Trichocoleus sp. FACHB-46: one gene and its partners. The main gene of each other region encodes a partner of the protein of the gene in region 3 in a complex. Links are inferred from orthologs where the notes say so. Each region holds a gene or a part of one and is shown on either strand. Other genes may lie near its edges.

The links.
Region 1: the proteins of ndhC (region 3) and H6F72_RS12615 are in contact, whole or in part, in a cryo-EM structure (PDB 7NYH), measured with the Escherichia coli proteins. The link is inferred for Trichocoleus sp. FACHB-46 from one-to-one orthologs.
Region 2: the proteins of ndhC (region 3) and nuoH are in contact, whole or in part, in a cryo-EM structure (PDB 6KHJ), measured with the Thermosynechococcus vestitus proteins. The link is inferred for Trichocoleus sp. FACHB-46 from one-to-one orthologs. Residues at the interface, in WP_126986108.1 of Thermosynechococcus vestitus: Gly6, Tyr7, Glu8, Tyr9, Phe10, Gly12, Phe13, Leu14, Ile16, Cys17, Ser18, Pro21, Ala24, Leu25, Ala27, Ser28, Leu31, Arg32, Pro33, Ser35, Arg40, Leu41, Thr42, Thr43, Tyr44, Glu45, Ile51, Gly53, Ala54, Trp55; in WP_126985484.1 of Thermosynechococcus vestitus: Gln8, Lys26, Trp29, Leu30, Pro33, Met34, Met37, Leu38, Leu83, Ile84, Phe85, Lys86, Glu87, Asp88, Val89, Leu90, Pro91, Ala92, Thr100, Ala104, Val107, Ile108, Phe111, Leu112, Tyr114, Ile115, Ile125, Ser126, Leu128, Phe133.

Annotation. Positions count from the first base shown.
Region 1 is NZ_JACJOD010000022.1:105,691-108,530, forward strand. It holds H6F72_RS12615 (NADH-quinone oxidoreductase subunit J), read left to right. Parts: upstream 1-1,006; coding sequence 1,007-1,675; downstream 1,676-2,840. Other genes in the region: nuoH (NADH-quinone oxidoreductase subunit NuoH), read left to right, coding at 1-223; ndhI (NAD(P)H-quinone oxidoreductase subunit I), read left to right, coding at 361-966; nuoK (NADH-quinone oxidoreductase subunit NuoK), read left to right, coding at 1,749-2,054; H6F72_RS12625 (hypothetical protein), read right to left, coding at 2,145-2,363; H6F72_RS12630 (alpha/beta fold hydrolase), read right to left, coding at 2,436-2,840. UniProt on the Escherichia coli protein: NDH-1 shuttles electrons from NADH, via FMN and iron-sulfur (Fe-S) centers, to quinones in the respiratory chain. The immediate electron acceptor for the enzyme in this species is believed to be ubiquinone.
Region 2 is NZ_JACJOD010000022.1:103,867-106,853, forward strand. It holds nuoH (NADH-quinone oxidoreductase subunit NuoH), read left to right. Parts: upstream 1-928; coding sequence 929-2,047; downstream 2,048-2,987. Other genes in the region: H6F72_RS12600 (citrate synthase), read left to right, coding at 1-378; ndhI (NAD(P)H-quinone oxidoreductase subunit I), read left to right, coding at 2,185-2,790; H6F72_RS12615 (NADH-quinone oxidoreductase subunit J), read left to right, coding at 2,831-2,987. UniProt on the Escherichia coli protein: NDH-1 shuttles electrons from NADH, via FMN and iron-sulfur (Fe-S) centers, to quinones in the respiratory chain. The immediate electron acceptor for the enzyme in this species is believed to be ubiquinone.
Region 3 is NZ_JACJOD010000022.1:298,099-306,203, reverse strand. The notes cover bases 4,917-7,765. They hold ndhC (photosynthetic/respiratory NAD(P)H-quinone oxidoreductase subunit C), read left to right. Parts: upstream 4,917-6,084; coding sequence 6,085-6,447; downstream 6,448-7,765. Other genes in these bases: H6F72_RS13445 (NAD(P)H-quinone oxidoreductase subunit J), read left to right, coding at 7,180-7,722; H6F72_RS13450 (NADH dehydrogenase subunit K), read left to right, coding at 6,444-7,187; H6F72_RS13460 (rubredoxin), read right to left, coding at 5,294-5,629; H6F72_RS13465 (photosynthesis system II assembly factor Ycf48), read right to left, coding at 4,917-5,191. Outside these bases: H6F72_RS30240 (hypothetical protein), read left to right, coding at 1-34; H6F72_RS13495 (hypothetical protein), read left to right, coding at 255-2,867; psaI (photosystem I reaction center subunit VIII), read left to right, coding at 3,035-3,151; H6F72_RS13485 (photosystem II reaction center protein J), read right to left, coding at 3,313-3,432; H6F72_RS13480 (photosystem II reaction center protein L), read right to left, coding at 3,503-3,628; psbF (cytochrome b559 subunit beta), read right to left, coding at 3,637-3,771; psbE (cytochrome b559 subunit alpha), read right to left, coding at 3,798-4,043; more of H6F72_RS13465, read right to left, coding at 4,181-4,916; leuD (3-isopropylmalate dehydratase small subunit), read right to left, coding at 7,818-8,105. UniProt on the Escherichia coli protein: NDH-1 shuttles electrons from NADH, via FMN and iron-sulfur (Fe-S) centers, to quinones in the respiratory chain. The immediate electron acceptor for the enzyme in this species is believed to be ubiquinone.

The DNA.
Region 1 (2,840 bases), 190 kb from region 3 along the record:
GCCTTGGTTGCAAATTATCACTGCAACTTTGGGCATCACCATGACCCTGCTGAAAGCCTATTTCCTGATCTTCCTGGCGATCTTGCTGCGTTGGACAGTACCACGGGTACGGATTGACCAACTCCTCGACTTAGGATGGAAGTTTCTTCTACCTGTAGGCTTGGTGAACTTATTACTGACTGCGGCCCTTAAGCTCACCCTTCCCTTTGCCTTTGGTGGCTAGGTTGGGTAGCTAAAACTACAGCTTAGACAGCCTCGGATGAAGCTGGATATCGAATTGTTAGCCAACTGTATCCTGACTTCATCCCTCTCCCTTCAAGAAGTAAGCTCCATCCTTCATCCTTCAAGAACGGTGACTCCATGCTCAAGTTCCTCAAACAAGTTGGCGACTACACCAAAGAGGCGGTACAAGCCGCTCGCTTCATTGGTCAAGGCTTATCTGTAACCTTCGACCACATGCGCCGACGACCCATTACAGTCCAGTATCCCTACGAAAAACTAATTCCCTCTGAGCGGTTTCGGGGGCGGATTCACTTTGAGTACGACAAATGTATCTCCTGTGAAGTTTGCGTCCGAGTTTGTCCGATCAACCTGCCAGTCGTAGATTGGGAATTTAACAAAGAAACCAAGAAGAAACAGCTCAAGCACTACAGCATTGACTTTGGAGTTTGCATCTTCTGCGGTAACTGTGTGGAATATTGCCCCACCAACTGTCTGTCGATGACGGAAGACTACGAGCTATCAACCTACGATCGCCACCAACTGAACTATGACAACGTGGCTCTAGGTCGCTTGCCGTATAAAGTCACAGATGACCCAATGGTGACACCGCTACGAGAGCTAGTTTACTTACCCAAAGGTGTCATGGACCCTCATGATCTGCCCCCCGGTAGCCAGCGAGCAGGCCAGCGCCCGGAAGAGATTTCGGAACAGCTTGAGCAAAATTCTGAGAAGACCCAAGCCTAATTAGCTTGACGCGCATGCATTCTAAGGAGATTAAAGGATAGTGAATCTAGCGGAAGGAGTTCAGATTGTCTCATTCGGCCTGCTAGGTCTGATGATGATTGGGGCAGCTCTTGGTGTGGTACTGCTGTCTAATATCGTTTACTCAGCCTTCTTGCTTGGTGGTGTGTTCATCAGCATTGCTGGGCTATACATTTTGCTGAATGCGGGCTTTGTCGCTGCGGCTCAAGTGCTTATCTACGTGGGAGCCGTCAACGTCTTGATTCTGTTTGCCATCATGTTGGTAAACAAGCGAGAAGACTTCAAGCCTATGCCCAACGCTTGGGTGCGGCAGGCACTGACCGGATTGGTTTGTGTAAGCTTGTTTGCCCTGCTCAGCACCATGGTGCTTTCAACTCCTTGGTCTCTCTCAACTGCGCCTGGTGCTGGAGATGATGCCATTGTAGTGATCGGAAAGCACTTCTTCAGCGACTTTTTGCTGCCGTTTGAGTTGGCTTCGATTCTACTGCTGATGGCTTTGGTGGGCGCAATTATCCTGGCTCGTCGTGAGTTCCTACCAGACGACACCTCCACTCCGCAAACCCAACGCCAAGTTTTCACCTTACAAGAACGGCCTAGAGAAACCGTTCCCGCTTTAAGTGGTGGCCGCATCAAATCATCTCAATCGGGTGCTGAAGGACCAGTGACCCCCAGCGATCGCTTAGATCCTTAATCCTACCCATTCCATGAATGGTGTTGATTTCTAAGCTTTTAGTCGATTCGTTTAGTCACCCGTGAGGAGATTTATGCAACTTGAATACTTTTTGCTGTTAGCGGCTGCTCTTTTTTGCATTGGCATTTATGGCCTCGTTACCAGCCGGAACGCGGTCCGAGTATTGATGTCGATCGAATTGCTGCTGAACTCCGTTAACCTGAATTTGATGGCGTTCTCGAACTACCTCGACTCCGCAGAGATTAAAGGTCAGGTATTCACAGTATTTGTGATTACGATCGCGGCAGCAGAGGCAGCAGTGGGTCTAGCGATCGTGCTAGCTATCTACCGCAACCGTGACACGGTGGACATGGAACAGTTCAATCTTTTGAAGTGGTAATTGCGCTTTGCTTCAGAGTTAGCTGTTTAACAAGTTTTTTAATTTAAGAAGCGATCGCTCTCCTAGCTTCAAAGAGGGCGATCGCTTTTTCTATAGTTCGGCTTGGTAGTAGTCGTTCGGTTTCATCTCTCCGACTGCATCTCTGTCTTTGTTGATGCAGCCTGGTTTTTGAGTAAATTGGCAAACCCTAGCCCATAGCGTTGCCCTAGTCCCCGGTGGGCCGACAGAGAACAAGACGCGATCGCCAGTCGGAATTCTCAAAATTTTGACACCACAAGCAGAGCAAACTTCGGTGTTTCCTTGACTCATGACTTCGTTTTACCTTTGAAGGTCAGACCACTGGTATACAAGCTTTCTCGGTATAGTAAATCACCCTTAAGACTACTTCTTGGCTAAAAACTCACGCATGTACTGATTTACGAGCTGGGGCCGCTCCTGTTGCACCCAATGGCTACAGTCAGGAATATATTTAATCTGAAAATCTCTCACATATTGTTCTGTTCCGTACGTCAGTTCTTTTCCTAGGGCCGTATCCTCCTCACCCCAAATCATGAGCGTGGGCACTTCTAGCACTCCCCAATCTGGCTTAAACAACCCTTGCTGAAAGGCGTTCCGATAATAGTTCAGCATGGCGGTGAGGGCACCTGGTTTAGCCACTGCCTGTTTATAGGTTTGTATGTCCGCTGCCGTAAACGCATCTTTATGTACTGCCATTCCCTTAAAAGCTGCCTCTAGCGGTTGATAATCGCCCGCTTGGATCAGCCACTCTGGGAGCCAAGGTAATTG
Region 2 (2,987 bases), 190 kb from region 3 along the record:
GCTAAAATTATGGGCTTTGGGCACCGCGTCTACAAAGTCAAAGACCCCAGAGCCACGATTCTGCAAAGCTTGGCTGAGCAGCTATTTGAGAAGTTTGGTCGAGACAAATACTACGACATCGCGATCGAGCTAGAGCGAGCTGTAGAAGAAAAGCTAGGTTCCAAGGGAATTTACCCCAACGTTGATTTCTACTCTGGTCTGGTTTATAGCAAATTGGGCATTCCCACCGATTTGTTTACGCCTGTCTTTGCCATCTCTCGGGTAGCTGGCTGGCTAGCTCACTGGAAAGAACAACTGGCCGAAAACCGCATTTTCCGCCCCACCCAGATCTATACCGGGACTCACGAAGCGCCCTACATTCCGATCGAAAAGCGCTAGTTTTTCTTCCCTATCAACGCTATAACTTAGCTGCGATCGCCCCCTAGATCTACTAGTGATGGGTCATGCCCCCCTTGCTGTTCGGGATCAAGCTTGTCAGGATAAGCAAAGTGACGATTTTCAGGAACTCCAGCCCTCAAGCGTGTTGTTTGGGGGTTTTTTGTATGGCAATTCCTAATGAGTTGTGAAAGGCCCTCCACAGGAAGTACGCCTCTCACAACTCGCTAAAAATTTTCTATGGAATCCATAGAGTTTTAGCAAATTAGATTTTTAGATGGGTTGAAGTGAGGGCAGAGCCGCCATCCTCAGTTAAAAATGCTAGGGCTTTAATAGGTACAACTTCTTATGGCTAAGACCGCTGACAAGCCCGTCCAGCGATATACTAGGCACTGTAGAAGTCAAACATTCTTCATAAAGAAACTTAAGTGATCAGTCCATTCTAGTTAGCTGCTGGATTGAGAATTTAGACAGCGACCACAAACTATAAAGTTGCCCACTCAGCAGCTTTTAATTTGGTTGAACGAACTCAGCGATCGCCATTATTGAAAACATGAATCCAGGAATTGACCTACAAGGAAGTTTTATCCAAGCGCTTGTGCAGCTAGGCTTACCCGCCGATGTTGCCAGACTCGTTTGGCTGCCCCTGCCGATGGTTGTAATGCTTCTAGGCGCTACCGTCGGTGTGTTGGCTTGTGTTTGGCTAGAGCGGAAAATCTCAGCCGCCGCTCAACAACGGATTGGCCCAGAGTTCATTGGTCCTTTGGGAGCCCTCGCTCCGGTGGCTGACGGCCTCAAGCTAGTCCTGAAAGAGGATATTATTCCGCTCAAAGCCGACCCTATCCTGTTTACCCTAGGACCCGCGATCGTCGTGATTCCGGTATTTCTGTCCTACCTAATCGTACCTTTCGGACAGAATCTGTTAATCACTGACCTGAACATTGGCGTCTTTCTCTGGATTGCCCTCTCTAGCATTGCCCCCATTGGCCTGCTCATGGCTGGGTATGCCTCGAATAACAAATATTCCTTGATCGGGGGACTGCGGGCAGCCGCTCAGTCAATCAGCTACGAAATCCCCCTGGCTTTGTCGGTCTTAGCGATCGTAATGATGTCGAACAGCCTCAGCACGATTGACATCGTCAACCAACAAGCGGGCTACGGCATTCTAGGATGGAATATTTGGCGGCAACCTGTAGGCTTCTTGATTTTCTGGATTGCTGCCCTCGCTGAATGTGAGCGCCTCCCCTTTGACTTACCAGAAGCGGAAGAAGAACTGGTCGCTGGCTATCAAACTGAGTACACCGGAATGAAGTTTGGCCTCTTCTACCTCGGTTCCTATGTCAACTTGGTCCTCTCAGCCCTCTTCGTCGCTGTGCTATACCTGGGTGGTTGGGAATCCCCCATTCCCCTAGGTTTAATTTCCAACTGGTTCGGCATTAGCGAAACGACGCCTTGGTTGCAAATTATCACTGCAACTTTGGGCATCACCATGACCCTGCTGAAAGCCTATTTCCTGATCTTCCTGGCGATCTTGCTGCGTTGGACAGTACCACGGGTACGGATTGACCAACTCCTCGACTTAGGATGGAAGTTTCTTCTACCTGTAGGCTTGGTGAACTTATTACTGACTGCGGCCCTTAAGCTCACCCTTCCCTTTGCCTTTGGTGGCTAGGTTGGGTAGCTAAAACTACAGCTTAGACAGCCTCGGATGAAGCTGGATATCGAATTGTTAGCCAACTGTATCCTGACTTCATCCCTCTCCCTTCAAGAAGTAAGCTCCATCCTTCATCCTTCAAGAACGGTGACTCCATGCTCAAGTTCCTCAAACAAGTTGGCGACTACACCAAAGAGGCGGTACAAGCCGCTCGCTTCATTGGTCAAGGCTTATCTGTAACCTTCGACCACATGCGCCGACGACCCATTACAGTCCAGTATCCCTACGAAAAACTAATTCCCTCTGAGCGGTTTCGGGGGCGGATTCACTTTGAGTACGACAAATGTATCTCCTGTGAAGTTTGCGTCCGAGTTTGTCCGATCAACCTGCCAGTCGTAGATTGGGAATTTAACAAAGAAACCAAGAAGAAACAGCTCAAGCACTACAGCATTGACTTTGGAGTTTGCATCTTCTGCGGTAACTGTGTGGAATATTGCCCCACCAACTGTCTGTCGATGACGGAAGACTACGAGCTATCAACCTACGATCGCCACCAACTGAACTATGACAACGTGGCTCTAGGTCGCTTGCCGTATAAAGTCACAGATGACCCAATGGTGACACCGCTACGAGAGCTAGTTTACTTACCCAAAGGTGTCATGGACCCTCATGATCTGCCCCCCGGTAGCCAGCGAGCAGGCCAGCGCCCGGAAGAGATTTCGGAACAGCTTGAGCAAAATTCTGAGAAGACCCAAGCCTAATTAGCTTGACGCGCATGCATTCTAAGGAGATTAAAGGATAGTGAATCTAGCGGAAGGAGTTCAGATTGTCTCATTCGGCCTGCTAGGTCTGATGATGATTGGGGCAGCTCTTGGTGTGGTACTGCTGTCTAATATCGTTTACTCAGCCTTCTTGCTTGGTGGTGTGTTCATCAGCATTGCTGGGCTATACATTTTGC
Region 3 (8,105 bases):
TGCGGAGTCTGAAGAGAAGTCTGTGGAATGGTGAGTTTCAGTTAAGAAAAATGCCATGAGACCAAGCGGAATGATCGGGAGTGGGATAGACTTAAAACCAAAGTTCAACGATGCGATCAGAAACGTCTAGATTGCTTCTGGAGCGATCCTGTCGCAACTAGGACTGCTAATTTAACCCAGCAGTCTTTTTTGCCGCCAAACTAATTCACCACCTTAAGTAACGTGTGGTGGGCATCCCCTTGCCGAGGGTTGAGATGGAATACTGGGAATTTCTACTACAGAAAGAGGGCGATCGCTCCTGGCTACCTCTAGAGTCCCCCGATGTGGAAATCTTAGAGGGACGCTATCGAGTGGTTGCACGCTCTAGCCGCGCCAATACAAGCGTCGAAATCCGAATCACGCATCAAATTGACGACGAAGTATCGCCTAAGCGACGGGCGCAAAAACGATTTGGCCGCACCAATAAAGACGGATTGATGGTGGTTTTTCCCTTTACCCGGATGAAACCCGGATTATGGGAAATTCGTTGCGTGGGCGATCTGATGTCAGACTTTATGGGCCAAAGCTGGCAACATATGGTTTGTCTACAAGTATTACCTCAGGAGTTTGAGTCTGAGACGGATTGGGATCCTGAGTGGGAAATGCAGGATGAAGAAACGACAGAATCCTCCTCACAATCAAACTCAGCATTTACTACAGCGACAGTTGCTGATCTAGATCAAGAGCCAACTCAGCATCAGGTCGAACCTGAGCCAGAACCAGATGCACTCACGGTAGAACCGGAAGTTGCTGTCCAATTTGAGCCTACTGTAGAAGCAACGCCAGAAGCAGCGCCAACGCCTAATACACCAGAGATTGTAAATAGTACGCACCACCTGACTGAGGTCACTGACTATTCTGTAGAACAGTTGCAGTACATTGCTGAGCGAATCTCAGAAGCGGAAGCCAGCCTCTTACCCGAAGCAAGTCCTGACGAATATCAAGTTAGTGCCGCGATCGCGAACCCTGATCATGAGAATGTTCCGCCATCTGCGATCGCGGTTCCGTCAGAGACAGAAGCTGATTCCCCCGCTTTAGGGGATTTTGCGATACCTGCGACTCCTGATCCGCTGCTAGAAACAGCCGAGTCAGCAAGTTTACCGCTACAACTAGTACTGGCTGAAGCTGCCTATATGACTTCATGGGGACAGCCTTTTACGTTGTCTGGTCGCATTGAATTGCAAGAGCCAGAAATTGCTACAGCGGCGATCGCTAGTCTTCCGGCTGAAGTTCGTTCGGGTCAGGGAGAATTATATGTTGGCTTGCGCGATCCCCAAAGCGGTCAAATTTTGGTTGAGGTGCGGCAGCCTGTCGCCAACCCACAGTTGCCTTATTCATTCAGCTGCACACTCGAAATTCCCTTAAGTTGCAGAACCCGCTTGTTGCTCGGAGAAGCTGGTTTCTACCGCTCAGCCGTCACGACCGTAGACCCGGATTCAGCTAGCGCAGAATCGACCCGCTCAGAATCGATGGACACAGCGATCGCCAGCCAGTCCTTTACGCTCACCGCAGATGTAGACGAGTTGCTAGATGCGATCGCTGCCGACTTGAGTGAAGCTCAGTTGTTGGATTTACCTTCGCCTGCAACGTTAGAGGCTGAGGCTGAGCCCGAACTTGAACCTGCTGACTCTACTACAGACACTCAACCGTCAGAGCGGGCTTATTTAAATCTCTCCTTCTTAAAGGTTGGAGAGCAATCGCAAGATAAGCCGCCATTCTACATTCAACCCTCGACAGGTTCGCCGCTCCCGCCCCAAATCTATCACTCCCATCAATCGGAAGCTGCTAAGACTCCAGCCCTGCCCGTGATTCGAGGATTGCATCCAGGCCAAGGTGAACTGCCCGCAGAAGCAGGGATAGAAGCAGATATCTCAGAAATTGATGATTCTGCAACAATTGTGGAAGACATGCAGCTAGAACCATCTCTAGCTTTCATCGATCTCGACTCTGACTTAGGAGAGCTTGACTCTGACTTAGGAGACGTTGACCTAGCTGTTGCAGAGATAGATACGACAGTGACAGTAGACTTGTCTAATGACGAGTTGGCTGAGACTGCAACGATTCCAGAGGAGAGTGAGCCTGCGGTAGAGACTAGCTCTCAATCTTTGAATTTTCAGGAGCGTTTCTGGGCTCGGCTGAATGCTCTAGCTTCAGATGCAAACCTCTCAGAGTGGTTGAAGGAGGATGATACTGATTCATCCAGCGCCGCTGATTTAGCCGATTTAGCCGAACCCCTCTCTGAAGCTGACTTAGCACCTAATTCAGCAACTGATCACAATTTGGGCCTGTCATCTGATAGCTTGGCGGCACCTCAAAACAGCGAGATGATTGTCCATCCGACCGCAAGACCTCCAGAAGATCAGTGGGTTGCTCAAGAAATTGTCGTCGAGGATGATCCAGTCATCGCAACGGCTCTACCTGCTGAACCCACCCCCGAAGTGCTTAGCCCTGCTTTACTTGATCCAGATGCGCTCGTCCCTAATCCTCAACTGGAAGTCCAAACTGGGGAGTTGGTTTCTGGTAAGTCAGTATCTGTGCGAGTCAGAATGCCAGATTTACCCTGCCGAATTTATGTCAAGCTTTGGGTTAACGATCGCCAAACCCGATCGCTCCTAGATGGCCCCCGTTGGCTGGTTGACTTTACACCGACTGGGCTAGGAGATTTAGAAGCAACCACTCAAATGACCGTACCCTTCGGCAGCTTAGAGATTCAGTTTGAAGCGATCGCGATCGAAATGGCAACTCAAAGGGAGAGTCACAAAGTGGTAGCTACTAGAATGGTGGTGCCGCCTGATACGCCTACCTTGTCATATCCAGAATGGGACTAAGGGATGATGCCAAAGACAGTGAAACGCAAAATATTCTAGGTTGATCTGTGCTCTAACTCCTGGCTAGTCACATTTTTGTTAAAAATCTTTAGCAGATAGAAATTTAGCCATCGATTCACAGTAAATTCGGTCTTGGAATTGTGCAATCTTAGATAGGAAACTTTTCTATGGCAGCTTCATTTTTGCCCTCAATCCTAGTCCCCGCTGTAGGTTTACTCTTTCCTGCCGTGGCAATGGCTTTTCTGTTTATCTATATCGAGCGCGAAGATCCCTCAGGCATCTAGTTTGGTACTGAATTAAAAGTAGCCAAACCATAAAAACTCTCATAACAAAAAACCACCTACTTCTAAAGGGTAGGTGGTTTTTTACGCTGAGTTTTAGACAAGCAGATGTCAAAAATTTGAGACGATAGAAAATTCTGAGTTAAAACCAGCTTTTGGGTGAATCAAACAGACGAACCTAAGCCAGCGTAGGCTCCATAAAAGAAAAGTCCTAAAATGCCAATGGCACCTAGACCTGCAACAGTAGCAACAACCCACAGAGGAATTCTTCCAGTTCCAGACACAGCTTTTACCTCCTAATTAAAATTGAATAAAACTGGCCGATTAAACAATAGCCAGTTAGCTTACATCCAGTTAGTTGAAGAAATAACTGGAGAACAAAATACCCAAAACGAAAACCAGCAGTAGCCCCAAGTACAGTGAAGTACGGTTTAGCTCAACAGGCTGCTTGTTAGGGTTATTAGAAGACCGATCTGCCATTTCTTTTCCTACCGATGAATAAATTGCATAGATGCGATCGCGCCCAAGAAGAAGATGGTTGGCACGGCTAGGGTATGAACAGCCAGCCATCTAACTGTAAAAATCGGATAAGAAACGGGTTGATTGGGAGTATTGGTAGTCATGATCTAGAACCAAAGTTTGAAAACAATTACTTGAGGAATTGATTGATCTGCTCTTTTGACTCGAAGCGATCTTGCACAATTGGCACTTCTTGACGAGTCTGAGTGAAGTACTCGTTGGGTCTAGGAGTACCAAACACATCATATGCTAGACCAGTGCTGACAAAGAGCCAGCCTGCAATAAATAATGCAGGGATTGTAATACTGTGAATTACCCAATAGCGAATGCTAGTAATAATGTCGGAAAATGGACGCTCACCAGTAGTACCGGACATTCAGATTTCTCCTCTGACAACAACACAAAGCTTAAGTACTATCATACGGAACGATAGAAACAGTCACAAGCAAGTCATCTGCTGAAAGAGCTAATTTCGACTGCTTATGACTGCACAATTGTCAAGCAAACTCATGATTAAGCAGACTTCACTGAGGCTTGATACTTGAGTAAGGTACCTCTTTGTCCAATGACAAATCCTTGGTCAGGACTCAGGAAGACCACTTTGTAGAAATTACCAGGAATATTTTCCACATCTCGATCTTTGAGCCAAGTTTTGCCACCATCTAAGCTGCAAAGCAAGTTGCCGCTGCCGCCGCTCACCCAAAGCTCGTCTGGAGTTCGGTAAGCCAGGTCCAAAAATCCCCAACTAGTCGCGGATTCTGGGCTGTTTGCGGTCTGCCAAGATTCGAAGTCATTGGCTTCACTAAATTGAACTTGGCCACCCCGCGCTAGCATCCACAGGCGACCATCTGGCGTGAAGCCCATGTTTTGGACTCGACGAGAGCTATTGCGGTTATGTGGCTCCCACGCTTCTTGTCCAGGTCGCCAAACAGAGTAAAAATTACCCTTGGCAGAGACAGCGACATATTGGCCATCGCTAGAGCGAGAAATGTTGCGGACCACACCCACAGCTTCCTGAACTTCAGCCTTCCAATTTTTACCGCCATCTGTAGTGCGATAAATGGCTCCAATATCGGTAGTCATTTGAGCCGTTTGGGGACCAAGGGCCAACACTGTATTCGGAGAACCGGGGAGTTTGGCACTGAGGGGAATTCGTGCCCAAGATTTACCCCCATCGGTGGTATGGAGCAAGAGACCAGGTTGTCCAGCAATCCATCCCTCTTCGCCATTGAAACTAACTGAATCAAAGCGATACTTCTGATCGCCTAAATTGAGGCTGCGAAGTTCCCACGTTTCGCCGCCGTCGTTAGTTTCCAACAGGGTAGAGTTGCTGCCAACTACCCACCCATGCTTGCGATCGCTCGCGAAGCTGATGTCTGCGATCGTGGCATCGGTTGGCAGTTGGACAAGCTGCCAAGGGTTGTAATCCAAAGAGCTTAAATATCGGTTAGCGCAGCTAGCACATAGAATAACTACGGCTAGCAACATTACAATTCGTTTCAGTGTTCTCACAATCGAGTTCATCTCGCTTCAGCCTATCCCTGGAATGTTTGATCAATAATGTTTGGTGTTTCAATGAAGGAGCTCAAGGAGCCGCGATCGCGTTGCTGAGGGCGCTCCATTCCTTCACTGCAAACCGTAGAGGCTGAGAAACAGTAAGAACCCCAGCCCCAAACCTCCGAAGATTAGTAAATTTTTCTGCCCAGGGGTGAGTTGGTTGACTCCAAGGCCATAGCTTAAGTTTTCCCGAAAACCGGAAGCGGCACCTGCTGGTCCAACACTTGTAAACTGTGTAACTTTGGCACCGCAAACTGGACAGCGCCAATCAGCAGGCAACTCTTCAAAAGCAGTTCCTGGGGGAATTTGACGCTTGTCATCCCCCTTCACCGGTTCGTAGACATAGCCACATGCTCTACACTCATGGCGGTCTAGAGATTGAGGATCAACAGCTTCAGTGCTCATGACGAGAAAAACAGAGGGGTGAGGATTTGATCTAGGCCAACGATCTATATAGAAGATCTATATAAAAGATCTCTTCCTTAAAATATCTGTTAAAGATTATGACACACCCTGTTAATCTTCCTGTCATGTGCCTGTCGTTTCCCACCAAGTGCTAACTATAAAAATTCTGAAACCAACTCTATGGCTTACTTGTAATGGCACCCTGCCACTCTTAGAGCAGCCAGCAAAAGAGATTTACGATGCAGTAAATGTATTGAGTGGAGTGATGCACCAGGAATTTATACTCAAGAAGTGGGTAAGTGGGTTGAGTCCTAAGGCCAATTTAGCTTGACTGAAGGATGAACTCGGCAGTTTCTGTCGAGCCACCTCATAAGGCGCTCCAGTTTACGGTGAGCGTGTCAAAATGTAAATGAAAAGCAGCGCAAGTTCTTTCACTAAAGCGGTAGTTATTAGCAGTGTTTGTTCTTAGTGGTTACGAGTACTTTTTAGGCTTTTTAATTATCTGTAGCCTGGTACCTGTCCTGGCCCTGAGCGCGTCTAAGTTATTGCGCCCTCGGCTCCGAGGTCCTGAGCGTCGCACCACCTACGAGTCAGGGATGGAACCCATTGGGGGTGCCTGGATTCAGTTCAACATTCGCTACTACATGTTTGCCCTAGTCTTTGTCATCTTTGACGTAGAGACAGTGTTCTTGTACCCCTGGGCCGTCGCGTTCAACCAATTGGGGTTGCTAGCTTTTATCGAAGCCCTAGTTTTTATTGCGATTCTCGTGATTGGTCTAGTTTACGCTTGGCGTAAAGGAGCTTTGGAATGGTCATGAGTCCCAAAGATGCGGCTCAAAATGGCGGAATTTTGCAGCCAAATGAACAAATTATCAACCCCATTGAGCGTCCCCAAGTGACGCAAGCGCTGTCAGAGAATGTCATTTTAACGACTGTAGATGACCTTTATAACTGGGCGCGCCTCTCTAGCTTGTGGCCTCTGTTATATGGAACTGCCTGTTGTTTTATTGAATTTGCGGCTCTCATCGGCTCCCGCTTTGACTTCGATCGCTTTGGTTTAATTCCGCGTTCTAGCCCGCGTCAAGCTGATTTGATTATCACTGCGGGCACGATCAACATGAAGATGGCTCCCGCTTTAGTCCGTTTGTACGAGCAGATGCCTGATCCGAAGTACGTGATTGCAATGGGTGCTTGCACAATTACGGGTGGAATGTTTACCGTAGACTCGCCTACCACAGTGCGCGGCGTGGATAAGTTGATTCCTGTCGATGTCTATTTACCCGGTTGTCCCCCACGTCCAGAAGCAATCATCGATGCAATCATCAAGCTGAGAAAGAAAATCGCCAATGACTCGATGCAAGAGCGCGGCAAGCAGGGCCAAACTCATCGCTACTACAGCATTGCTCACAAGATGAAGCAGGTGCCTGACATCACGACGGGGACTTATCTGCAAGTTCCAAGTCGTCAAGCGCCACCTAAGGAACTTACAGAAGCAATGGGCCTACCCGTTCCACCCGCTTTGAAAGCCGCAGAGAAGGAGGAAATTCGTCGTGGCTGAAGAATCTAATGCCCCTGAAAATGGAGCGGAACAGGCTCAGACACCAGCTCCTATCGTCGAGGCTGGTAGAATCTCCAAGTGGCTGAGTGAGAACGGATTTGAGCATGAGTCCTTAGGGCCTGATCGCTCTGGCGTAGAAATGCTCAAGGTCGATCGCGATTTTCTGATTCCGATCGCGACTGCTCTTTATGCTTATGGCTTCAACTACCTCCGCTGCCAAGGTGGATATGACGCGGGGCCTGGGCAAGAGTTAGTTAGCTTCTATGACCTCACCAAGGTCAGTGACTACAGCGATCGCCCAGACGAAGTGAGAATTAAAGTATTTCTCCCTCGCGAAGAGCCCAGAATTCCCTCCGTCTATTGGATTTGGAAGACTGCCGACTGGCAAGAGCGAGAAGCTTTTGACATGTTTGGCATTGTCTACGAGGGACACCCTGACCTGAAGCGCCTGCTGATGCCCGAAGATTGGGTGGGCTGGCCGCTCCGCAAAGACTATATCTCGCCCGACTTCTACGAGTTGCAAGACGCTTACTAATTTGAGTTTGCTGCGAACAATTTAAACCTCTCCCCGCCTACGGCACCCCTCTCCTTCAAGGAGAGGGGATGGGGGAGAGGTTCTTTGTTTGAGACTTAAGCCGTTTTTGACCAGGAAACGTAAGGTAGTTTGGCAGCAGTCGCCCGAATTTGATCGGCTTGGGCGACGAGTTGACCGCAAGCATCCCAAGTGCCACTGGTGAACATTTGCCATGGACCTGCACCCATCGTCACGGGAAGGGTAAGGTCCCCACATTGCACCTGCATGGTTTCCAGGTCTACTTTGACTTCTGCCTGAGGATTAGCCGCGATCGCCTCTTGTAACTGCTTAGCATCTTCTGGAGCCGCCATCACACAAGGCACTCCTAACGCCACACAGTTACC